Regions from separate parts of the Geobacillus sp. PLS 41 genome, predicted to be linked through region 2. Evidence: riboswitches for the same ligand, from Rfam matches in the RefSeq annotation. Region 2 holds a riboswitch; the other holds the start of a gene.
The links. A riboswitch is a leader RNA that binds a small molecule or an ion and turns the genes downstream of it on or off. The one in region 2 is predicted to bind thiamine pyrophosphate.

Region 1 (11,400 bases), 200 kb from region 2:
ACCACATCGGCCTGCTCAGCCGTTTCCATGACCTCTTTCGGCGTCCCTAGGCCTAGGTGGCCGACATAGCACGGATGGTTGTGGGGAAACACATCATGCCTCCGGAACGCCGCCATGACTGGAAGTGCATACTTTTCCGCCCATAAGCGCAGCAGCTGCTCGGCTCCCGACCATTTGACGCCGCCGCCGGCAATCACGAGCGGCCGTTTGGCGCGCTCGAGCCGCTCCTTTATATTCCGTATATCCTCTTGCCTTGGGGCCGGCTTCGGCACATAGGTCTCGGCCATCACTGCTTCCGTTATCGTTTTGGAAAATACATCTTCTGGCAGTGAAACGACGACGGGGCCGGGCCGCCCTGTTTTCGCGGTGCGAAACGCCCGTTGCACCAGCTCTGGCACCCGCTCGGCTTCGCGAATTTCGACCACCCATTTGGCGATCGGACGAAAAAACGCTTCCATATCGACTTCCTGAAATCCTTCACGTCCTAGGAAGCGGCTGTTCACTTGCCCCAAAAACACGACCATCGGAGTGGAATCTTGCCTGGCGGTATGGACGCCGATCGTTAAGTTCGCCCCGCCAACCGCCCTTGTAGCCAGCACGACGCCGCACTTCCGCGACGCTTTCGCATACCCTTCCGCCATAAAGGAAGCACCCCCTTCATGGCGGGCGGAGATGAACTCGATGGATGGCTCATCATAGATGGCATCAAGCAGGGGCAAATAACTTTCCCCCGGCACACCAAACACATAACGGATTTGTTCCTGTTTGAAACATTCGACGATGGCTTGAGCCACCGTGATGTGACGCATCGTTCTCTTCATCGCGCCGATTCCTCCCAATCCACTTGCTTCCATCGTTCAACGGCTTGCTGCAGACGCTCCATCGGCGCTGACAGCGATACGCGGACATATCCTTCCCCTGCGGATCCAAACGCTGTTCCCGGTGTTACGATGACTCCCGCTTCTTCCAGCAATTTGGCGGCAAATCGTTCGGACGAGTATCCGTCATAGACCGGGATCCACAAGAAAAAGGTCGCTTTCGGCCGCTGCACGTCGATGCCCAGTTCTCGAAGTCTCTCGACCATCATATTCATGCGTTGTTCATAAATGCGGCTATTTTCTCGAATAAACGTCCGTCCGTTCGTCAAAGCGGCCACCGCCGCCTTCTGGATCGGAATAAACTGGCACGTATCCGTGTTGCTCTTGATCACCGAAAGCGCTCGAATCATGTCCCGGTTTCCGACTACGTATCCGATGCGGCAGCCGGCCATGTTATAGCTTTTGGACAACGATCCAAATTCCACCGCCACTTCCTTTGCCCCGTCCACCTGCAAAATGCTCGGCGCTTGAAAACCGGCAAACGTCACGAACGAGTAGGCCGCATCATGAGCAATGAACATCTGGTGCTGACGGGCAAGTGAAACGGCTTCGGCAAATACATCCAAATCGACAGCGGCGGCCGTCGGATTGCTCGGATAATTGAGAAACATGATTTTCGCTTGGTCATAAACGGACGAGGGAAGCGCATCAAACCGAGGAATATAACCATGTTGCGCATCGAGCGGCAGCGATAGGCTCTGGCCGCGGGCAAAATGGACGGCCGTCCGATAGACGGGATAGCCCGGATCAGGCACTAAGGCGAGCTCGCCGGGATTGAGAACGGCTTGCAGCAAATGGACGATTCCTTCTTTCGAGCCGATTAACGCCAACACCTCGGTCTCCGGATCGAGCTTGACGCCATATTCCCGTTCATAAAAACGCGCGACCGCTTCCCGATACTCCCTGCAGCCGCCATACGGCGAATACGTATAGTGTTCTGGCGCATCGAGCGCTTCTTTCAACTCTTCGATGACAAAGGAAGGGGGCGGCAAATCGGGGGCGCCGATCCCTAAATCAATGACATCGACCCCGAGCTTTAGCAATTCTTCTTTTTTCTTCTGAAATCGGGAGAACAAATATGGCGGCATCGTCTGCACAATATCGGAAAATGTGTTCAATCCCATCCCTCCTCATAGCCCTTCGTTTCAGTTTATGCGCACGCCCATCACCCTCATGCCCGTCTCACGTTCAAGAAGCAGCCTATCATACCAATGGCTTTCTCACATCAAGACATCATCAAAATCTTTTTTCTCGAAAAGCGGTCGATGCAGGAGAAGGGGTTATTTTTTCACTAAGCTGCTAGAAAAACGCGATCAACCTTCTGAAACCCGGCCCTTTCGCCATAAAAAGAAGCGGCCGGCATCATCCACGGTTCGATGACGCAACTGGCCGCTGTCTATGGAAGCGAAGCGCCGGCGAAGGCGCCGCGATAGACTGCGCAGTTTTCCCCGCATGATCATTCTATGACTAGAAATTTGCACCTTATGCCATTATCATAATCAATCCGAAACGATTTGTAAATATATTTTTTAAAAATTATATATTTTTAAAATAATAAGGAACCGGACCAATTTGCACAACAAACAAGAGGGGCGGTCAACTACCCCCACTTAGCTAACGCTTGAAGTGGGGGCTTGCAACTCCCCAGAAGTGCGAGCGGACTTCGTCCTCCTTCCTTGACTTGGGGTTGCATCAGGGGGCAGGTTGACAACTACCCAACGACGCAGGTCATGCCTGTGTCGTTCCTTCAACGATGTACTCTATTCCTTTTCGTTGAAGGTTCATAGCACCAATGCGGTCATCGTTTGAGGTATATCCGCATGTTCGACAACAAAAGGTGTGTGTACGTTTCTTTCGATTGGCTTTTTCCGTATGACCACACTTTGGACATGTCAAAGAGGTGTAATGCGGAGCAACCACAATCACTTTTGACCCATGCAAACGTGCCTTATACTCTAACATTTGACGGAACTGATAGAAAGCCCACGATACGGTTTCATATCGGTCATGGATACGTACACGTTCTGTTTTTTCACGAATGCCTGTTAAATCTTCTAATACAAAAAGGGTACGTTCTCCATATTGACGAACGAGTGCCTTCGTGACAGCATGGTTCACATCCGTCATCCAACGGTTTTCTCGTTGTCCGATTGTTTTCAACTTCCGACGCGCAGAAGCCGTCCCTTTTTGCTGGAGGGTTTTTCGCATTCGTTTGTACTTGGCACGCATATGCTTGATTTTTCGTCCGTTAAAAAAGATAGTTTTCCCTTGCGAATCATAAGCTACTGCAAGAAAGTTAACCCCTACATCGACACCGACCACTTGGCGAATGTTGTGTTCATCTACGGTTGGAATTGTTTTGGTCATGGGGATGTGCAAAAAGAATTTGTTATGCTTGTAGACGAGTTTGGCTGTGCCAAACGTCCATGAGCCATCAAAATATGGTTCCATGCCTTTTGGTTCGAATGACACTTTGATTCGTCCTTCTAGCGTATTGACAGAAAATAACCCTTGAACAATGGAGTAATCTCGATTCCAAACGAGATCATATTCAGGCTTTTTAAAGCGAACCAATGTCCATTCGTGACCATTGCTTTTTAGGGAGCGGTATCTAGCGATCACCGTTTTAATCACAGATTGCGCCATTTGCGAACGCAAAGCGTAGTTTGATCGAAGTAGACGATAGGTCATGTCGTGTAACTTGGCTTGTGCAAGCACTTTTGTGTCAAAAATCACAACAGACACAGCGTTGCACGCTTGTCGATAAGCGGAAAGGGTGGCTTTCAATACTTCTGCTTGTTCCGCTGTTGGGTAAATTTTTATTTTGGCTGTTAACGTCATGTCCATTTGTCTCACCTCTCTTTCACTAAAAGTGATACAAAAACACAAAAAAAGCGATTCCTCCCCCACTTACTCCCTTTGGTCGTTGAAGTGGGGGTCTCCTCGCCAAAGACGATGAACGTTCGCCCCCCTCCGCTGCTTCGATCAGCACCGAGCGTTTTCCAGCTCATGCTTTTTCCGTTGATCGAACTTCCATATCCTCTCCACCATGCCGAGCATCGCAGCCCGCTTCTTGTCATTGATACAGCGACGACCCTTGCCGAATAAATTGTTGCGCTTTTTCTTTCATCCCCTCCTCTTTGATTTTCCGTTGCAGTTCATGTGAAATGTTCATGGAACAAAATTTCGGCCCGCACATCGAACAAAAATGAGCTGTTTTCGCCGCCTCAGCCGGCAATGTTTCATCATGATACTCGCGGGCCCGTTCCGGATCGAGGGATAAATTGAACTGATCGTTCCAACGAAATTCAAAGCGCGCTTTCGAGAGCGCGTCGTCACGCTGCTGAGCGGCTGGATGCCCTTTTGCCAGATCAGCCGCATGGGCGGCGATTTTATAGGCCACGACCCCGGCGCGTACGTCCTCTTTATTCGGCAACCCTAAATGTTCTTTGGGCGTTACGTAACAAAGCATCGCCGTTCCATAAGCGCCAATGATGGCGGCGCCAATCGCTGACGTAATATGGTCATACCCGGGCGCGATGTCGGTGACAAGCGGCCCTAACGTATAAAACGGCGCTCCATGACAAATTTCCTGTTCCCGCTCGACATTTTCGCGAATTTTATGCATCGGAATGTGCCCCGGCCCTTCGATCATCACCTGCACATCATGCTTCCAGGCGATTTTCGTCAGCTCGCCGAGCGTCTTGAGTTCCGCAAACTGCGCCTCATCGTTCGCATCGGCGATGGAGCCGGGGCGCAAGCCGTCGCCAAGGGAGATCGCGACATCGTATTGTTTCAAAATCTCGCAGATTTCTTCAAAATGCGTATACAAAAAGTTTTCTTCATGGTGGGCCAAACACCATTGGGCGATGATCGAGCCGCCGCGCGAGACAATTCCGGTCGTCCGGTTGGCGGTGAGCGGAATGTAATGAAGCCGCACACCGGCGTGGATCGTCATGTAGTCGACTCCTTGTTCAGCCTGCTCGATGAGCGTCTCGCGGTACACGTCCCATGTCAGCTTCTCCGGCACCCCTCCTACCTTTTCGAGCGCCTGATAAATCGGCACCGTTCCCACGGGGACCGGCGAATTGCGGATGATGTACTCGCGCGTTTCATGAATGTGTTTGCCGGTCGATAAATCCATGACCGTATCGGCGCCCCAACGCACTGCCCAAAGCAATTTTTCCACTTCGTCTTCAATCGATGAAGAAACAGCCGAGTTGCCGATATTGGCATTAATTTTCACATGGAAACGACGTCCGATGATCATCGGTTCGCTCTCTGGATGGTTAATATTGGCCGGAATAATGGCCCGACCAGCGGCGACTTCTTGGCGGACAATTTCTGGATCGATTTGTTCACGAATCGCGACAAACTCCATTTCTGGCGTAATGATCCCCCGTTTGGCGTAATGCATTTGTGTCACTGTTTTTCCGGGCTTTGCCCTCAATGGACGGCGCACAAACGGAAGCGAACGTTGGATCGCAACAGAAGACCGCTCCATTTCCTCCACATCGCCGCGCTCGACAATCCAGCGGCGGCGAAGAGGAGGCAAGCCTTTCTCCACGTCCGGTTCAAAATCGGGATCCGTATACGGGCCCGTCGTATCGTAGACACGCACCGGTTTGTTTTCCACCATTCCTTGCGGCGTTTTCGTTGGCGATAAAGCAATTTCTCTCATCGGCACGCGCACATCCGGGCGCGACCCTTCGATGTACACTTTGCGGCTTTCCGGAAACGACATAAACGAGCGGATGTTTTCCATGCGTGGCTTCCCCTTTCAACATAAAATGATGAAAAATCAGATCTGAAGCCACACCGTCTGAAGCGGGGCAAACACGAGAATAGGCGATGGCGGCCGATTCAAAATAAAAACAGGTTCCGACACCGGAACCTGATCGAAGGCAAAAGGCCAAATGAACAAGACACGTCCATCTGTTCCCGCTGCCTGCTTCCCTACGCTGGCATGACCCAGATCAGGTTCAAAGGGTCAAAGAACTTCATCGCGTTCTTTTCTCAGCCCGGCTCTCGGACTCCCCTAGCAGATAAGCGTATCACAATGATGACTGACTTTTTTTATTCTATCAGGCAATTGGCAAAGATGCAAACCATTTTATTCCAAACGTTGACTCCCACACGTCGTTTGAAAGCCCCTCTTTCTCGAAGAAAGCGTCCTTTTCCTCACTCACACAGAAAATTTCTTCAGCATTGCCCGCATCTCGTCCGCCATCTGACCGAGCGATGTCGACGAAGAGGCGATTTCCTCGACGGAAGCCATTTGTTCCTGGGTCGCTGCCGATACGTTGGCCGCACCAGACGCTGACTGTTCGACAATATTGGTCATCTGTTGGAGTGCGTCGTTCACTTGACGAGCATGCTCCGTCATTTGCTCGATGGCGGACGATACTTGTCCAATTTGTTTGCTCACTTGGCCGACCTCCTCGCGGATATGGGCAAATGATTGGCCGCATGCCGCCGCAACGTTCAATCCTTTCGCCACTTCGGCGATCACCTGTTCGGCAGACGCAACTGCCCGCTTCGTTTCTTCTTGAATGTAACCGATCAGCTCGGAAATTTGTTGCGCTGAGCGCGCTGATTGTTCTGCGAGCTTCCTCACTTCGTCCGCGACAACCGCAAACCCTTTCCCTTGCTCGCCGGCGCGCGCCGCTTCGATCGCCGCATTGAGCGCCAACAAATTCGTCTGCGACGCAATGCCGGTGATCGCTTCCGTAATCTGTCCAATCTCGTTGGAGCGCTCCCCAAGCCCTTTCACCACCTGGCCGAGCGTTTGCACATGATCGTAAATGAACTGCATTTGCTTGGACATTTGTCCGATTGACTGCTTGCCGTCCTCTGCTTTCGCCGATGTTTTCTCAGCCTGGTGCGCCACTTCTTTCGTATGGAAAGCGACGTCGCTCAATGTTTGGGAAATATCATGCACGGACGCGGCGGTGGTGCGAACAGCATCGGCCTGCTCCTCCGCACTTGCCGCAAGCGTTTCCATCGTTGTCGCAATTTGCTCTGTCGCTTTCGTCGTCTGTTCGGCGACGGCGGCAAGCTGCTGAGAATATTGCGCTACTTCTTCGGCATGATGTTGGACTTGCCCCATCACACTTTGCCAAGCGTTTGCCATATCGTTTAACGACGCCGCAATCGGCCGCAGCTGCTGGACGCGATCAAGAGGTATGCGCACCGTCAAATCTCCGCCTGTCATCTTGCCTAAATGTTCGTTAATAACGGCAATCGGGGCAACAAACCGTCGATAGTTGAGCGTTGCCGAAACGAAGCCGAGCATCGCGCCAAACAGCACCGTAGCAACAAGCGTCCACCAAAATGCCGCCCCGCGAATGCCGTTGACCAGGCATGTGGCCATGCCGATCGCCGCTGTGCCAGGAATGACAACGAACATTGTGCGGATAATATAACTGGATAAAGACAAAGTCGTTCTCCTCCTTTTCCATTATGCAATCGTCTTTTCTTTATCTTCACCGCTTAAATAGATTCGTGAATGATCATTCATTTTCCTTCCTGGCCATAATCATGAATGTGTGGATTTGCAAAGATTTTCTAGTCTAAAAGGCTGGTGAAAAACAACGGATTCGCTCGGTTTGGGAGAAATCGCAAGGAATTAAGTTGTGGCGCCGCAAGACTTTTCAATTTGAACAACAGTGTTGAAGAGCAATATTCCCTCTTAAATCGCCAGCCTTCTAAAAGGCTGGTGATTTAGTGAAAAGCCGCGGAAAACGGAATCTCTTCTCAAATTGAGAAGTCCTGTAAAATCAACGCTTCTCTTTCAGCCGAAAGCAACGGGTTCGGCGAAATCGGTCGTTTTTCACCAGCCCTCTAAAGGGCTGATGATTTAGTGAAAAACGCGGCTGATCCCGGTCGTTTTTTCATTTGAGAAACATTGAGAAATCAACTTTCATTTTTTGGAGAAATGCCGCTGATTGGCGTGCGACAGCCTTTTTTCACCGGCCTTCTAAAAAACAACAAGGCCCCACTCAAAAGCGTCATTCTTTTGATCGTTGATGATCCGTCACGAAAGATAAGAAAAGGCGTCCCGACCCTCTTGGGACACCCCCTGCTGTTTTCTGCTTTACACCGTCGGTTTTTCCGTTGTCACATACGTCCCAGCGATAAAATCGTGAATCGACCGTTTGTCTTCTCTCGCAGCGACCATAATCGCACTAATGATGAGACCAATGCCAAACGTGATAAAGTATACGAGTCCGCCAACGAACGAGCGCAAAAACATCGTGCCGACCCCAACTTTTCCGCCGTTGACTTTCGCAATCCGGATGCCAAGCATCCGCTTGCCGACCGTATATCCGTACCAAACAGCCGGGACGATTAACGCGTAAAGGATGTTCGCTAATGACGTAAACCAGTTCGTTTCCCAACTGCCAGTGATGAAATAGCCGATGATCGAAATCGGAATGCCAACGACAATCGCATCCAACAAGTTAGCCAACAGCCGCTTCCAAAATCCAGCCGGATTCGTCACCGCCATATGTCTTCCCTCCTGTTGCCTTTTCTATATTGTATTCGCAATCAACAGCGTAATTGTCTTTATTTTAACCTGAATTGTGGAAAGGAATCTATACTATAGTTTGGTGTTTGCCGCCATTATTGGGCGGCAGGAGTGAATGCGTCTTTTCACGATTCGTAAAAAAGATAGCCCAAAAGGCCATTTTTGCAACCGAGACACAGTTGGCTGCCGTGCCGTTTCATACATAAAGAAAAAGCAGCTTGTGAAGCGGATCGATCATCCGAATACAGGCGGCTTTTCCCCTCGTTTAGCCAAGCTTGGCCACCACCGCCGAAAAATCGTCCGGAAGCGGCCCTTTTTGCGCAAAATGGCGGCGCAGATGGTCCAAAAGCACCTGCTCGTCCAATAAAATATGCGGCGTTAGCGCATCGCGGAACGCTTCAATCTTTTGCCGAACGGATCCCGCCCCCCCTTCAATCGCCCCGTCGGAATACAACACAAGCGTCGCCCCCGGCTCGTAGCGCAACCGGCCGCTGTCGACAAAAAGGCGCGGAAGCAGCCCGATCGGCGCGCAGCCGCGGTCCAACTCCGCCACCGTTCCGTCCGGTTGGAACAAAAACCCCGGCGGATGGCCGGCTGATGCATATTCAATCATCCGTTCCTTGACATCCACAAGAACATACACGGCGGTGAAATAATACGTCATCCGCCCGTTTTCATGGTACAACTGGCGCATATGGCGGTTCAACTCGCGAAACACTTCCGTCGGAACGATCCCTTTGCGGATGACGCCGTTTAAGAGCGAGCGGACCGACATGCAAATGAGTGAAGCCGCTGCCCCATGACCCATCACATCCATTAAAAAAATGCCGTACCGCTGTTTGTCGATCGGATACCAGGCGTACATATCGCCCCCCAGCTCCCGTGATGGGATGTACGTTCCGGCAATCTGGATTCCTTTGGCCGACAACGGCTTGCTCAACACGCGCTTTTGCACCTCGCGGGCCAGCCGCAAGTCATCTTTCATCGCTGCGATGTATGGGTTCTCATAAGTTGGACCGGCAAATAAAAACAAGTAAAAAGCGATTCCTCCATCATGGCCAGGCACAGCCCGCACCGTCGTCTGCCTGACATAGACCGAACCGTTTTTCCGCCGCCAGCGCACCCACCCCCTCCATTCTCCACTTTCCCCAGTTCCCGCTTGAATCACCTCATAAAGCCAGGCCTCGTAATAACCCGCGTAAAGCGTATGCAGCGGCTGACCGACAATCTCTACACCATGGCCAGTGATTTTTGTGAACGCCGGATTGACAAACTGAACGACAAACTGGCCATCGGTTACGAGCATCGCCTGTTCCATCGCTTTGTACACTTGTTCAGCGAGCTGCCGTTCATTCTCGTTTCGCTTTGCTTCTGTCAGATCAGCGACAACTCCGCTGACGAGCCTCACTTCCCCGAATTGGCCAAGCACAGGAAACGTCCGTTCAAGCACCCAGCGGACGGAGCCATCCCGCTGATTGATGATGCGATACGTTTGGGCACCCGCATCCGCCCCCGAAAGAAGCGACCATTTTCTTTCCGCCTTGGCGCGGTCATCCGGGTAGGACACTTTTGCCCATATGTCTTGATCGCGGTAAAAGTCGTCCGGAGGCAGGCCGTACAGCTGCTCGCATGATGACGAAATGAACAAGAGCCGCCTTTGTTCCGGCGCTGCGAGCCAATACACATAATCGCCCGGCCCAACGAATACATTCATTTTTTCCAAGCCGAGAAGCAACTCTCGCCACGCGAGGTGGTCATAACGTTGAACATGTTCCCAAAACCCATCCACCATAGAACGTCATTCTCCACTGAAATAATCCATGGCTTCCTTCTCTGTGGCAAATAGTTTGATAAACGAAGAAAATTTGACGATATGGAAAATTTCTGCAAGCGACCCTTCCACTCCGGCAATGACCAACTCTTTTTGTCGGGCTCTCGCCGCCATGACGCTGTCAGCGATGACCCCGAGTCCGGCGCTGTTAATGTATTTGACCCCCTCCATGTTGACGATCAATTGATCCGCCTGTTTGTCCAGCAACTTTTCCAGCGCTTGACGGAACGATTCGACATTGTTTAAGGTAATATCTTCTGCCCATGTAAGCGTGCAAATTGCCCCTTGTTTTGTCTCCATCTTGTTTCCTCCAATAGTCACTCTTTTTTTTGCATTTGCACATGCAAAACAAGACGTTGTTTCCCGCTTGCTTCACGTATACATCGTCGACGATATGGGTGATCAGCTGCAGCCCCCTGCCGCGCGGCCCAGTGTTGACGACATCAGTTTGGGCTACGGAGAAGCATCCTCCTCGCTGTTTGACAATGATCATAAACTGTCTCGCATCAATTTTCCAAAATATCCTAAATGGCAGTTTTCTCGTTTTTTGACAATATTCATACGCATTCGTGCACGCTTCCTCTGTCGCGAGCCGAAGAAAAAGGCAATCGCGCGGCAAAAACCCCATTCTCTTCGCCAGTTCCTCGGTAATGTCCATCGCTTTTAAAATGTCCGCCGTTTTCACGATCGCCATCGTTCGGATCATGGCCTTGGGCTTCATCGGCATTCCCCTATCCTTGTTATGCTTATGCGCCGGCCAAAGCAACATGGCAGCTTTTCCACTATCCCACGTTCCAGCGCTGGGGAAAACGGATTCGAATGCTATTTTTCTCCTTTATTGTTCCATCTATCGAAAAATAGTTCTTATTTACTACAACTCATTATAATACAAAATGGGGTTCATTCCAATTTCCTACATCCAAAAAAAAAGACATCATGGCACCCATCGTCCAATGATGTCCCCTTAGCGGCGCTGCCGGCGGTGGTTTAGTTGATACACAAGGGCGATCAACTGCGACCGGTCATTGACGCCAATTTTTTGAAAAATGTTCGTAATATGATTTTTCACGGTATGGACGCTAATGAACAACCGTTCTGAAATTTCGCGGTTGCTGCAGCCTTGAATGAGCAGCTCCAATACATCCATCTCCCGGGCTGTC
Region 2 (11,400 bases):
TTTGGTCGTCACGCTGACAGCCGGGTATCAAAAACTGTTCCACGAAAATGTCAAAATTGGTTTCTTGTCGCATGCGAAAATGTTCCAAGACAGCTTGAGCCAAGGCAAAATTTTGGCGCCGGCAACGAATGAGGCGCAAATGCGGCAAATTATTATGAACGATTACATTGATGCGACATTGTGCGCGATTTTCATGCTCGTTGTGATCGCGATGCTGATCTCGGCGTTGAACATTTGGATCAAAGTATTGCAAAACAAACATGTGCCGCTCAAGGAAGCGCCGTACGTGCCGCGCGATGGAGAAGGAGCGAAGCACTATGCCTAAATGGCTGCAAAACGTTTTGGCTTATCGCCGGCAGTTTCTTGACTTGCTTGTCGGTGTGCCGAGCTATGAAAAATATGTCGAGCATATGAAAACCCATCATCCTGGCGAGCCGATTAAGTCGCGGAAAGAGTTTTTCTGCGAGGCGCAAGAGGCACGCTACAATGCTAAAGGCGGCAAAGTGTCGCGTTGCTGCTAGCAAACGGGAAGGAAGGAGGGGCGCGTTCCCTTCTTCCTTTTTTTCTTCTTGTTCATCATCGCTGAGAAAATGTTCGATTGGCGGCATGGTTTTTGTGAAAGACGTTGGGAGCGTTGGATCAACCCTCAGTGGAGAAAGGAGCTGTACATATGATGCGCATTCTGTTTGTCGGAGCAGGAGCGGTCGGCGGGTATTTCGGCGGCCGTCTGCTTGAAAAAGGGGTGGACGTAACGTTTCTTGTTCGCGAGCGCAGAAAACAGGAACTGGAGAAATATGGGCTTGTCATCCACAGTGTCCATGGCGATGTGGGATTGGCGCCGAAATTGCTTGTTGCCGGCGAATCGGCCGAGCCATTTGATCTTGTCGTGTTCTCAAGCAAAGCGTACCATTTAGACGGCGCCATCGCCGACGCGAAACCGTATGTTGGAGAGGCGACGATGATTTTGCCGTTGTTAAATGGCATGGCCCATATGGATGCGTTATGGAAGGCGTTCGGCCGCGAGAATGTCTTAGGCGGGCTTTGCTTTATCGAAACGACGTTAAACGAGAGAGGGGAGATCATCCAAACGAGCCCGGCGCATGAGATGCGTTTCGGTGAATGGCCAAACGGGCGGAGCGAGCGAACGGAGGTGCTTGCATCGTTGTTTGCCGGCGCTAACGCCTGCTTTCGCCTAAGCGAACAAATTGCAGCTGATATGTGGAACAAATATTTGTTTATCGCGACGATGTCGGGCGTGACAACGCTGTTCCGCGCCCCGATCGGGCCGATCCGTTCCGGGGAGTACGGGAGCGTCATCATCGATCGGCTGTTTCGGGAAATCAAAACGATCATTCAGGCGCATGGGGCGCCGCTGACCGATGAAATGGCCGAGCGGCAGCGCACCCAGCTCGAGCAGATCGCCCCAACGATGAAATCGTCCATGCAGCGCGATATGGAAAAAGGACAGCTCATTGAAGCCGATCATTTGCAAGGGTATTTGCTAGCATTGGCGAAGCGGCATGGCATCCATGCTCCGATGCTCGAGGTGGTATATCACAATTTAAAAATTTACGAAGCGAGCCGCGCAACCGGTGAGTGACCAGTTGTTCAACCCAGCCGTTTGGCAGGAGCGTGCAGCCCCGCCAAACGGCTGTTTTTTGAGAAAAAGAGAAGTTGTTTACCGCACCAATATAGTGTACAGTTAATAGTGAAAACGTGTGCACAAGGAGGAGGCAGCCTTGAAAAAAACATGGTGGAAAGAAGGCGTTGCGTATCAAATTTATCCTCGCAGCTTTATGGATGCCAACGGCGACGGCATCGGTGATCTTCGCGGCATCATCGAAAAGCTGGATTATTTGGTGGAGCTTGGAGTCGACATCGTTTGGATTTGTCCGATTTACCGGTCGCCGAACGCCGATAACGGATATGACATCAGCGATTATTATGCCATTATGGATGAGTTTGGAACGATGGATGACTTCGATGAATTGCTTGCCCAAGCCCATCGGCGCGGGTTGAAAATCATTTTGGATTTGGTCATCAATCATACGAGTGATGAGCATCCGTGGTTTATCGAATCGCGGTCATCGCGAGACAATCCGAAGCGCGACTGGTACATTTGGCGCGACGGCAAAGATGGGCGCGAACCGAACAACTGGGAAAGCATTTTCGGCGGCTCGGCATGGCAGTATGACGAGCGGACGGGTCAGTACTATTTACATCTTTTCGATGTGAAACAGCCCGATTTGAACTGGGAAAACAGCGAGGTGCGCCAAGCGCTGTATGACATGATCAACTGGTGGCTGGATAAAGGCATCGACGGCTTTCGCATCGACGCGATTTCCCACATTAAGAAAAAGCCGGGTCTTCCCGATTTGCCAAATCCGAAGGGGCTGAAGTACGTGCCGTCATTTGCTGCGCACATGAACCAGCCAGGGATTATGGAGTATTTGCGAGAGTTGAAAGAGCAAACGTTTGCACGATATGACATTATGACGGTCGGCGAGGCGAACGGAGTAACGGTTGATGAGGCCGAACAATGGGTCGGGGAAGAAAACGGCGTGTTTCATATGATTTTTCAGTTTGAGCATTTAGGGCTTTGGAAAAGGAAAGCCGATGGTTCGATCGATGTCCGCCGGCTGAAGCGGACGTTGACGAAATGGCAAAAAGGATTGGAAAACCGTGGGTGGAACGCGCTCTTTTTGGAAAACCACGACTTGCCTCGATCAGTGTCGACATGGGGAAATGACGGCGAGTATTGGGCGGAGAGCGCGAAGGCGCTTGGCGCGCTCTACTTTTTCATGCAAGGGACGCCGTTCATTTACCAAGGGCAAGAGATCGGGATGACGAACGTGCAATTCTCCGACATTCGCGACTACCGCGATGTCGCTGCCTTGCGTCTGTATGAACTCGAACGGGCGAACGGCCGGACACATGAGGAAGTGATGAAGATCATTTGGCAAACCGGGCGCGACAACTCGCGCACCCCGATGCAATGGTCTGGTGCCCCAAACGCTGGATTCACGACAGGTACGCCATGGATCAAGGTGAACGAAAACTATCGTACGATCAATGTCGAGGCCGAGCGGCGCGACCCGAACTCGGTATGGTCGTTTTATCGACAAATGATTCAGCTTCGGAAAGCGAACGAGCTGTTTGTTTATGGAACCTACGATCTGCTTTTGGAAAACAACCCATCCATTTACGCGTACACAAGAACGCTTGGCCGCGATCGGGCGCTTATCATTGTCAACGTATCCGATCGTCCTTCACTTTACCGCTATGACGGCTTCCGCCTTCAGTCAAGCGATTTGGCGCTTTCGAACTACCCGGTCCGTCCGCATAAAAATGCGACGCGTTTTAAGCTGAAGCCGTACGAGGCGCGCGTATACATCTGGAAAGAATAAGAAGGAATTTGCCTTTCCGTGTTGAATGAATCAATGAATACGGAAAGGATGGTAAAGGCTGCCGATTCTTCGGCGGCTTTTTTCTTCATGCATAATAGAAGGATGATGCTGCGCAAACAACACCCGGGAAACCGCCGGCTGGGCGGGGCTTTTTTGGCGTCATCCTGCCGGGAGAACGGTGAAATCACATTTTGCTTAAACGGCGGCATATGATTATGTTATACTAACAAATATTAAGGGACACGAAATACATAGTTCGCAAGGGGGATCGGTATGGGAGCGGAGCAGCAGCCGCTTATTGCAGAACAAAAAGAAAAAATATGGACGAAAGATTTCGTTTTGATTTGTTTGGCCAATTTTTTTGTGTTTCTTGGGTTTCAAATGACGCTGCCGACCATTCCGCTGTTTGTCGAGCATTTGGGCGGCAACGATCAGCTGATTGGCGTTGTCGTTGGTGTGTTTACGTTTTCGGCGCTCATCGTCCGTCCGTTCGCCGGCCATGCGCTTGAGACGAAAGGGCGCCGGTTTGTGTTTTTATTGGGTCTTCTCATTTTTGTCATTTCTGTCGGTTCCTACAGCTTGATCTCAAGCATTTTCCTTCTCTTTTTGATGCGGGTCGTCCAAGGAATCGGCTGGGGGTTTTCAACAACCGCTTCCGGAACGGTGGCGACGGACATCATTCCAGCGAGCCGCCGCGGGGAAGGAATGGGCTATTACGGGCTGTCCGGAAATATCGCCTTGGCGTTTGGTCCGTCGCTTGGACTTGTGCTTGCCGCTATGATTCCGTTTAGCCATCTGTTTGCCATTTGTGCGGCGCTTGGAGTCGCTTCGGTGCTGTTTGCCGCCGCGATCACGTATAAAAAAGTGGAAGCCGTGCATGGCAAAGGGGCGAACAGATGGGATTTGTACGAAAAAAGCGCTTTAACTCCGTCGGTGCTGTTGTTTTTCTTGACGGTGACGTTCGGCGGCATCGCCTCATTCTTGCCTCTATATACGGCGCAAAAGCAGATCGGCGGCCTGCAGCTGTACTTTTTGCTTTATGCGCTTGCCTTGATGGTGACGCGAACGTTCGCTGGCCAGTTGTATGACCGAAAAGGGCATCGGGCCGTCTTTCTCCCTGGTGCGGGGCTTATTTTGCTGGCGATGCTTCTTCTCGCTTGGCTGCCGGGAGAATGGGCGTTGCTTTTGGCGGCGGTGCTGTACGGTTTCGGCTTTGGCATGGTGCAGCCCGGGCTGCAGGCGTGGTCCGTCGAGCGGGCCCCTGCCCACCGCAAGGGAATGGCGAACGCGACATTTTTCTCCTTTTTTGATTTAGGCGTTGGCGTTGGGGCGATGGTGTTTGGCCAAATCAGCCATTGGTTCGGCTATCCGAGCATTTATTTAGCTGCTAGCGGTTCGGTGCTCCTTTCGATGCTTGTCTATCTGTCGGTCTTGCATAAAGAACAATCGCTTCGCCCCAGGGAACGAAAAAACGCTTAGGGATAACCCCTAGGCGTTTTTTCTGCCCAGCGGCGCATCGAAACGGCCTTTGAGTGCGGCTCGTCACCGCCGGGAATGCACTTCGTAAATGGCGAATTTTAAGTAGTCGCCTTCTTCCGCGGCAAGGAGTTTCGGGTGGTCGTAGCCGGCGCCGTTCCAATATACTTGGCGCAGCACTTTTTTCGCGTCAAATGCCGCATCAGCGATCATCTCTTGAAATAGGTGCGGGCGGACGTGGTACGAGCAGCTTGATGTGACGAAAAAGCCGCCGTCTTTGACAAGCTTCAATCCGTTTAAGTTAATGTCTTTATAGCCGCGCAGCGCCTTCGGGACGGCATGGGCCGATTTCGCGAACGCCGGCGGGTCGATGATGACGACATCCCACTGTTTGCCGGCGCGCACCGATTCGCGCAAATAGTCGAAGGCGTTGGCGACGACAAATTCAACGTTCGTGAATCCGTTTAACGCGGCGTTCCGTTTCGCTGTTTCGATGGCATGTTCAGAAATATCGACGGCAGTAGCATGTTTTGCCCCATACAGACAAGCGTTTAGCATAAACGAGCCGGTATGGGTGAAGCAGTCGAGCACGGTTGTCTCCGGACCGATGAGCGGACGAAGAGCGGCGCGGTTTTGCCGTTGGTCGAAGAAAAAGCCTGTTTTTTGTCCGTTTTCAATATCGACGATGTATTTCACGCCGTTTTCCTCGATTTCGATTTCCGTTTCCGCTTCCCCGTACCAAAAGCCTTTTTCTTGTTTGAGACCCTCAAGCTCCCGAACGGACACATCGTTGCGCAAATAAATGGCCCTTGGGGCAAACACGTCAAGCAAGCCGCGCAAAATCCAGTCTTTCCGCCTTTCCATGCCGAGCGCCAAAATTTGCACAACAAGCACATCTTCATATTTGTCGACGATCAATCCGGGCAAAAAGTCGGCTTCGCCATAGACGGCGCGGCAGGAGCGAACGCCGGGAATCATCCGTTCACGGTACGCCCACGCCTGACGGATGCGGTCGATGAAAAAGCGCTCATCGAGTTCATCGTTTGGGTTTTGCGTCAAGACGCGGACGATGATTTGCGAAGCGGGGTTGATATATCCTTTCGCCAGCCAATACCCTTGATGATTGTAAACGTCAACGAAGTCGCCCGGCGCAGCATCGCCTTCGATGCGGTCAACTTCACTTTGAAAAATCCATGGATGCCCTTGCTCAAGCCGTTTTTTCCGTTCTCTTTTCAGGATGACCTTCGCCATCGTTTCCACTCCCATTCCGTCGTCAATTGCTGCGTTTCCATCATAGCGGATTGCAACGCATAGCGCAACGTCGGAGAAAAAAAGATTGACAATCGTTCGTGCCATGGTATGATTAAGTGTAAAGAAAACTGAAAATTGCACCATCATCCACTAGGGGGGCCTTTAGAAAGGCTGAGATCAAAGTGTGCCTTTGAGACCCTTAGCACCTGATCTGGGTAATGCCAGCGTAGGGAAGTGGAGGAGCAGCACAGCAAGGCTAGGCTTTGCCTTGCCAACGTCGCATGCCCACGCCGCTTTCTTTACGCCAATCGGCAAAGGAAGCGGCGTTTTTATTTTGCCAAAAAGGGGGAAAACGAATGTCATTTGCCAAACAATTGCGCCAAGCGGCCGATCCGATCTGGCAGGCGAGTTTCCGCCATCCGTTTGTTCAGGAGCTTGGCCAAGGGACGCTTGCGCGCGAGAAGTTTCGCTATTACGTGATGCAAGATGCCTATTATTTGCGCCATTTTGCCCGCGTGCAGGCGATCGGGGCGGCGAAATCGCCGGATTTGGCGACGACAGCCCGGTTGGCGCACCATGCACAAAGCACGTGCGAAGCCGAGCTGTCTCTGCATGAAACGTTCGCCGAGCTCTTGGGCATTACAGAAGAGGAAAGGGCGGCGTTCATTCCGGCGCCGACGGCGTACGCCTATACGTCGCACATGTACCGCGCGGCGTACGAAGGGCATCTCGGTGATGTTATCGCCGCCATTTTGCCGTGCTACTGGCTGTATTACGAAATTGGCGAGCGCTTGAAAACGTGCCGCCCGAACGATCCGATTTATGAAAAATGGATCGGCACCTACAGTTCGGACTGGTTCCGCTCGCTTGTGGAAGAGCAAATCGCGCGGCTTGACGACATCGCTGACGAGGTCACCGAAGAGGATCGCCATCGGATGAAGCGGCATTTCCTCATCAGCAGCGAATATGAGTACGAGTTTTGGGAGATGGCGTATCGGCTTGAGCAGTGGCCGTCGGCTGAATTGGCGGCGAGCCGTTGACGTGAGACAAGGAGGAGAACAGGATGGAAGTGAAGACAAAAGGGTTAAGATTGGTGGATATTTTAACGACGATCGTCATTGCGATTGTGTTTGGCGTTATTTACAAATTATGGGGACCGCTATATAGCGCGGTGGGAGCAGTAGGGTTTCATCTCGATCAATTCATTTACGGCATGTGGTTTATCGCCTCCTCGCTCGCTTATTTGCTCATTCGCAAGCCAGGGGTGGCGTTGCTCGCGGAGATTGCGGCTTCGTCCGGCGAGCTGATCATGGGATCGCAATGGGGGCTTGAAGTGCTCATTTACGGGGTCGTTCAAGGGCTGTTGGCCGAGCTCGTCTTTGCCGCCTTCCGCTATCGGCGCTTTGATACGTTCGTTGTATCGCTCGGCGCGGTCGGGGCGACGATTGGCTCGCTCATCATGGACTTTTACAAAGGCTATATTGAGGCGCTCGCCCCATGGAATATGGCGCTCTTTTTGCTGGCGCGTTTTATCGGCGCCATCCTCATCTCCGGCGTGCTTGCTGTTTCATTGGCGAAAGCGCTCGAAAAAACCGGAGTGACGCAAATGTGGCGGCCGGCCTCGAAAGACGATTACGATGCATTGAACCGGTAAGGCGGCGAATGGCGATGAAACAAGCAATTGCGATTGATCGGCTGCGCCTGAAATTTCCCGGGAGCGACGGGCTGCTGTTTCGCGACTTGTCGCTTTCGATTGCCGAGGGGGAGAAAGTGCTCCTCCTTGGTCCGTCCGGATGCGGCAAGTCGACATTATTGCAAGTGATGGCTGGCATCATTCCCCGCTCGATCGATGTGCCGATGAAAGCGGAGCGCCTTAAGCGGCCGGAACGGTGGGGCTATGTTTTCCAAGATCCTGATGCGCAATTTTGCATGCCGTATGCGGACGAGGAAATCGCTTTTGCCCTCGAAAATCGAAGCGTGCCGCGCCACGAGATGCCCGTCCGCATCCGTGCCCTGCTGAACCAAGTCGGTTTGGAGATCGCTCCGCATACGGATATTCATACGCTTTCCGGTGGAATGAAGCAGCGATTGGCTCTTGCTTCGGTGCTGGCGCTTGAGCCGGATGTCTTGTTTTTGGATGAGCCGACGGCGCTGCTTGATGAAGAAGGGACGAAGGCGGTATGGCAAACGGTGAAGCAGGTGGGCCGCGGCAAAACGGTCATCATCGTCGAGCATAAAATTGACCATGTGCTCGACTTTGTGGATCGCATTGTCTTGTTCGGCCGCGATGGGCGCATCATCGCCGACGGCGAGGCGAAGGCGGTGTTTTCCGACTATAAAGACGTCATTGCCGCTGAAGGGATTTGGTATCCAGGCGTCTGGGATGACTATGACCGGACGGCAAGGCGGCGAAATCGCCATCGAGGCGAGGAGCTTCTTCGCCTCGCCCGTTTTCGCGGGTTCCGCGGCCGGGAGGCGAAAATCTATGTTCCTGAAGCAACGGTGCACGCCGGCGAATGGATTGCCGTCACCGGAAAAAACGGCGCCGGTAAAAGCACGTTGCTGCACGCGCTTATGCAACTCATCCGCACGGACGGAGAGTATATGCTGCTAGGCGCCGACATCAAGCGGCAACACCCGCTTTACCGCCATATTGCGTTTGTTTTCCAAAATCCGGAATGGCAATTTGTCGCCCATTCCGTTCGCGAAGAGCTCGCCTACTCGCTTCGGCTTGAGGGGCGGCCGAAAGAGGAAATTGAGGGAATCGTCGACCGTCTGTTGCGTGAATTTGACCTTGTTGAGCAGCAAGACCAGCACCCGTACCAACTGTCGGTCGGACAAAAGCGGCGGTTGAGCGTCGCCGCTTCGATCGTCGCCGGCCAGCGCCTCTTTTTGCTTGATGAGCCGACATTTGGGCAAGATGCAAAAAATACGTTCGCGTTGCTCGAAATGCTTGAAGCATACCGTGAACAAGGGGCGGCGATCATGATGGTTACACATGACGAACAAATCGTCCGCCGCTTTGCGACGAGACAGTGGGTGATTGAAGATGGGGCGCTCGTTCGGGACGAACGGCTTGACATCCGAGAGCCGGTGTTGGCGGAAGGTGGGGCAGGGTGATGAAATGGGAGGTTCGCTGCCGCGAGACATGGCTTCATGAGACGAACCCGAGTTTGAAGCTCATTGTGCTTGTCGTGCTCTTTTTCGCTGTCTTGTTCATTCATAACCCGAACGTGCTGATTAACGTTTCGCTCGCTCTCTTCGTTTTGTTTTGCTTTGGCACCGGCTATCCGGCGAATGTGTTGTTTTGGCTGTTTTTGCCGTTTTTCCTCGTGTTTGTTTCGACGGCTTCATCGATGATGATGTTTGGCGAGGGAACGACGACATGGGTTCGCTGGGGGCTCATCCATGTTACAGCGGAAAGTTTTTGGCGCGGGGTGCACATCGGGTTTCGCGCTTTGGCGCTTGGGCTTCTCGGATTGATTTTTTCGCTGACGACCCGGCCGGTTCCGTTGTTTTATTCGCTCATGCAGCAGTTGAGACTGAAGCCAAAGTATGCGTACAGTTTTTTGGCGGCCGTTCGCCTATTGCCGATTATGCTTGAAGAGTTTCAGGCGATCCGCTATGCGTTAACAGTGCGCGGCGTGCCGAATAAGGGCGTCCTCAGCAAAGTGAAGCGCTACGCCATTCCGCTGTTGTCGCAAAGCATCCGCCGCGCCCAGCGCATCGCCGTGGCGATGGAAGCGAAACAATTTTCCGGCAGCGGGCGGCGCACGTTTTATTATGAAATCGGGTTCGGCAAATATGATATTTGGCTTGTCGCCTTGTTTGCCGCTTTGATGTTCGCCGCCTACTATGTCGGTGTTCATTATCCGTATATTTCTATAAGCGATGTACGGTAGAAAGAAAGGGATGGCGATGGGGGTTCTCCATTTCGTTTCCACCGGGCGTCAGACGGTTGACGAATTTGCCGCGATTTGTGCGCACACCCATCCGTATGCCGACCTGATTCATATTCGCGAAAAAGGGAAGACGGCGCGTGAAGTGGCGGCGTTTGTCGCGGCACTGCTTCGCGTCGGGGTGCCGCTGCAAAAAATCATCGTCAATGACCGGGTTGATGTCGCCGCTGTCTACGGTGTCAAAGGTGTGCAGCTTGCTTATCACAGCCTGCCGGTGCGCGCCGTCCGCCGCTCGTTTCCGGACTTGACGGTTGGTTGCTCGGTGCACGGGTCGGAGGAGGCGAAACAGGCCGAACAGGATGGCGCTCACTTTTGTTTGTATGGCCATATTTTTCCGACGGACAGCAAGCCCGGTTTGCCGCCGCGCGGTCTGGACTCGCTTGCGGAAATCGCGGCCGCCGTGTCCATTCCAGTCATCGCCATTGGCGGCATTCACGCCGGCAACGCTCGTCGGGTGCTGGAAGCGGGCGCAGCCGGGGTGGCAGTATTGTCGGCTGTTTTTTTCGCTGCTGACCCCGTTGCTGAGGCTAAACGGCTGGCAGACATCGTGAAAGGGAGGGGATAGGGGATGACGCATCGGTATGACGTCGCGATCGTCGGCGGCGGGGTGATTGGGGCGGCCATCGGTTTTGAGCTCGCCAAGCGGCGGCATCGCGTCGCCATTTTTGAAAAAGGAACGATGGGAAGCGGGGCGTCAAGCGCGGCAGCCGGCATGCTTGGGGCGCAATCCGAGTTTTCGACGTCAAGCCCGCTTGTGCCGCTTGCCTTGCAAAGCCGAGCTCTCATGCCGGCCTTGGCTGAAGAGCTGAGGGAGAGGACCGGCATCGATATCGGCCTTGTCGAAAAAGGATTGATCAAACTAGCGACAACGGAAGAGGAAGCAGACGATCTCTATCGCCATTATACATTTTGGCGGGGCATAGGCGAACCGGTGCAGTGGCTCACGAAAGGGGAGGCGCTTGAAATGGAGCCGCGTCTTGCGGCGGAAGCGCTTGCCGGCGCGATGTACATCCCTGGCGATGGGCAAGTGAGCGCTCCGGATTTGGCCGCCGCTCTTGCCTATGCCGCCGCCTCCGCCGGCGCTTGTCTGTACGAGTATACGGAAGTGTTCGACATCCGTTCCGACAGCAGTGGGCATGTGTTAGACACAACAGGCGGGACGTTTGCCGCCGAGGCGGTCGTCATCGCTTCCGGCGCTTGGGCGGCGCGGCTCGGCGCGCGGGTCGGGCTTTCGCTTTCCGTTTATCCGGTCAAAGGAGAATGCGTCATGGTGCGCGCCCCGGTTCCGTTGTTGCAAACGACTGTAT

Region 1: it holds a riboswitch for thiamine pyrophosphate, as region 2 does, so the genes downstream of both, thiC (phosphomethylpyrimidine synthase ThiC) here and tenA (thiaminase II) in region 2, are expected to answer to the same signal.

The regions. Positions count from the first base shown of each region.
Region 1 is NZ_CM151395.1:112,408-123,807, forward strand. Features, by position in the region: gene ACVX3G_RS00540 (thiamine pyrophosphate-binding protein) at 1-821, opposite strand, end outside; gene ACVX3G_RS00545 (aminotransferase class I/II-fold pyridoxal phosphate-dependent enzyme) at 818-1,996, opposite strand; gene ACVX3G_RS00550 (RNA-guided endonuclease InsQ/TnpB family protein) at 2,607-3,725, opposite strand; gene thiC (phosphomethylpyrimidine synthase ThiC) at 3,955-5,643, opposite strand; TPP riboswitch at 5,815-5,928, opposite strand; gene ACVX3G_RS00560 (methyl-accepting chemotaxis protein) at 6,064-7,317, opposite strand; gene ACVX3G_RS00565 (RDD family protein) at 7,975-8,388, opposite strand; gene ACVX3G_RS00570 (PP2C family protein-serine/threonine phosphatase) at 8,675-10,201, opposite strand; gene ACVX3G_RS00575 (STAS domain-containing protein) at 10,208-10,492, opposite strand; gene ACVX3G_RS00580 (ATP-binding protein) at 10,389-11,009, opposite strand; gene ACVX3G_RS00585 (helix-turn-helix domain-containing protein) at 11,205-11,400, opposite strand, start outside.
Region 2 is NZ_CM151395.1:3,431,386-3,442,785, reverse strand. Features, by position in the region: gene ACVX3G_RS17195 (carbon starvation CstA family protein) at 1-325, shown strand, start outside; gene ACVX3G_RS17190 (YbdD/YjiX family protein) at 318-521, shown strand; gene ACVX3G_RS17185 (ketopantoate reductase family protein) at 674-1,600, shown strand; gene ACVX3G_RS17180 (glycoside hydrolase family 13 protein) at 1,740-3,407, shown strand; gene ACVX3G_RS17175 (MFS transporter) at 3,681-4,886, shown strand; gene ACVX3G_RS17170 (class I SAM-dependent rRNA methyltransferase) at 4,950-6,134, opposite strand; TPP riboswitch at 6,277-6,384, shown strand; gene tenA (thiaminase II) at 6,491-7,174, shown strand; gene ACVX3G_RS17160 (ECF transporter S component) at 7,198-7,788, shown strand; gene ACVX3G_RS17155 (ABC transporter ATP-binding protein) at 7,803-9,254, shown strand; gene ACVX3G_RS17150 (energy-coupling factor transporter transmembrane component T family protein) at 9,254-10,036, shown strand; gene tenI (thiazole tautomerase TenI) at 10,053-10,658, shown strand; gene thiO (glycine oxidase ThiO) at 10,662-11,400, shown strand, end outside.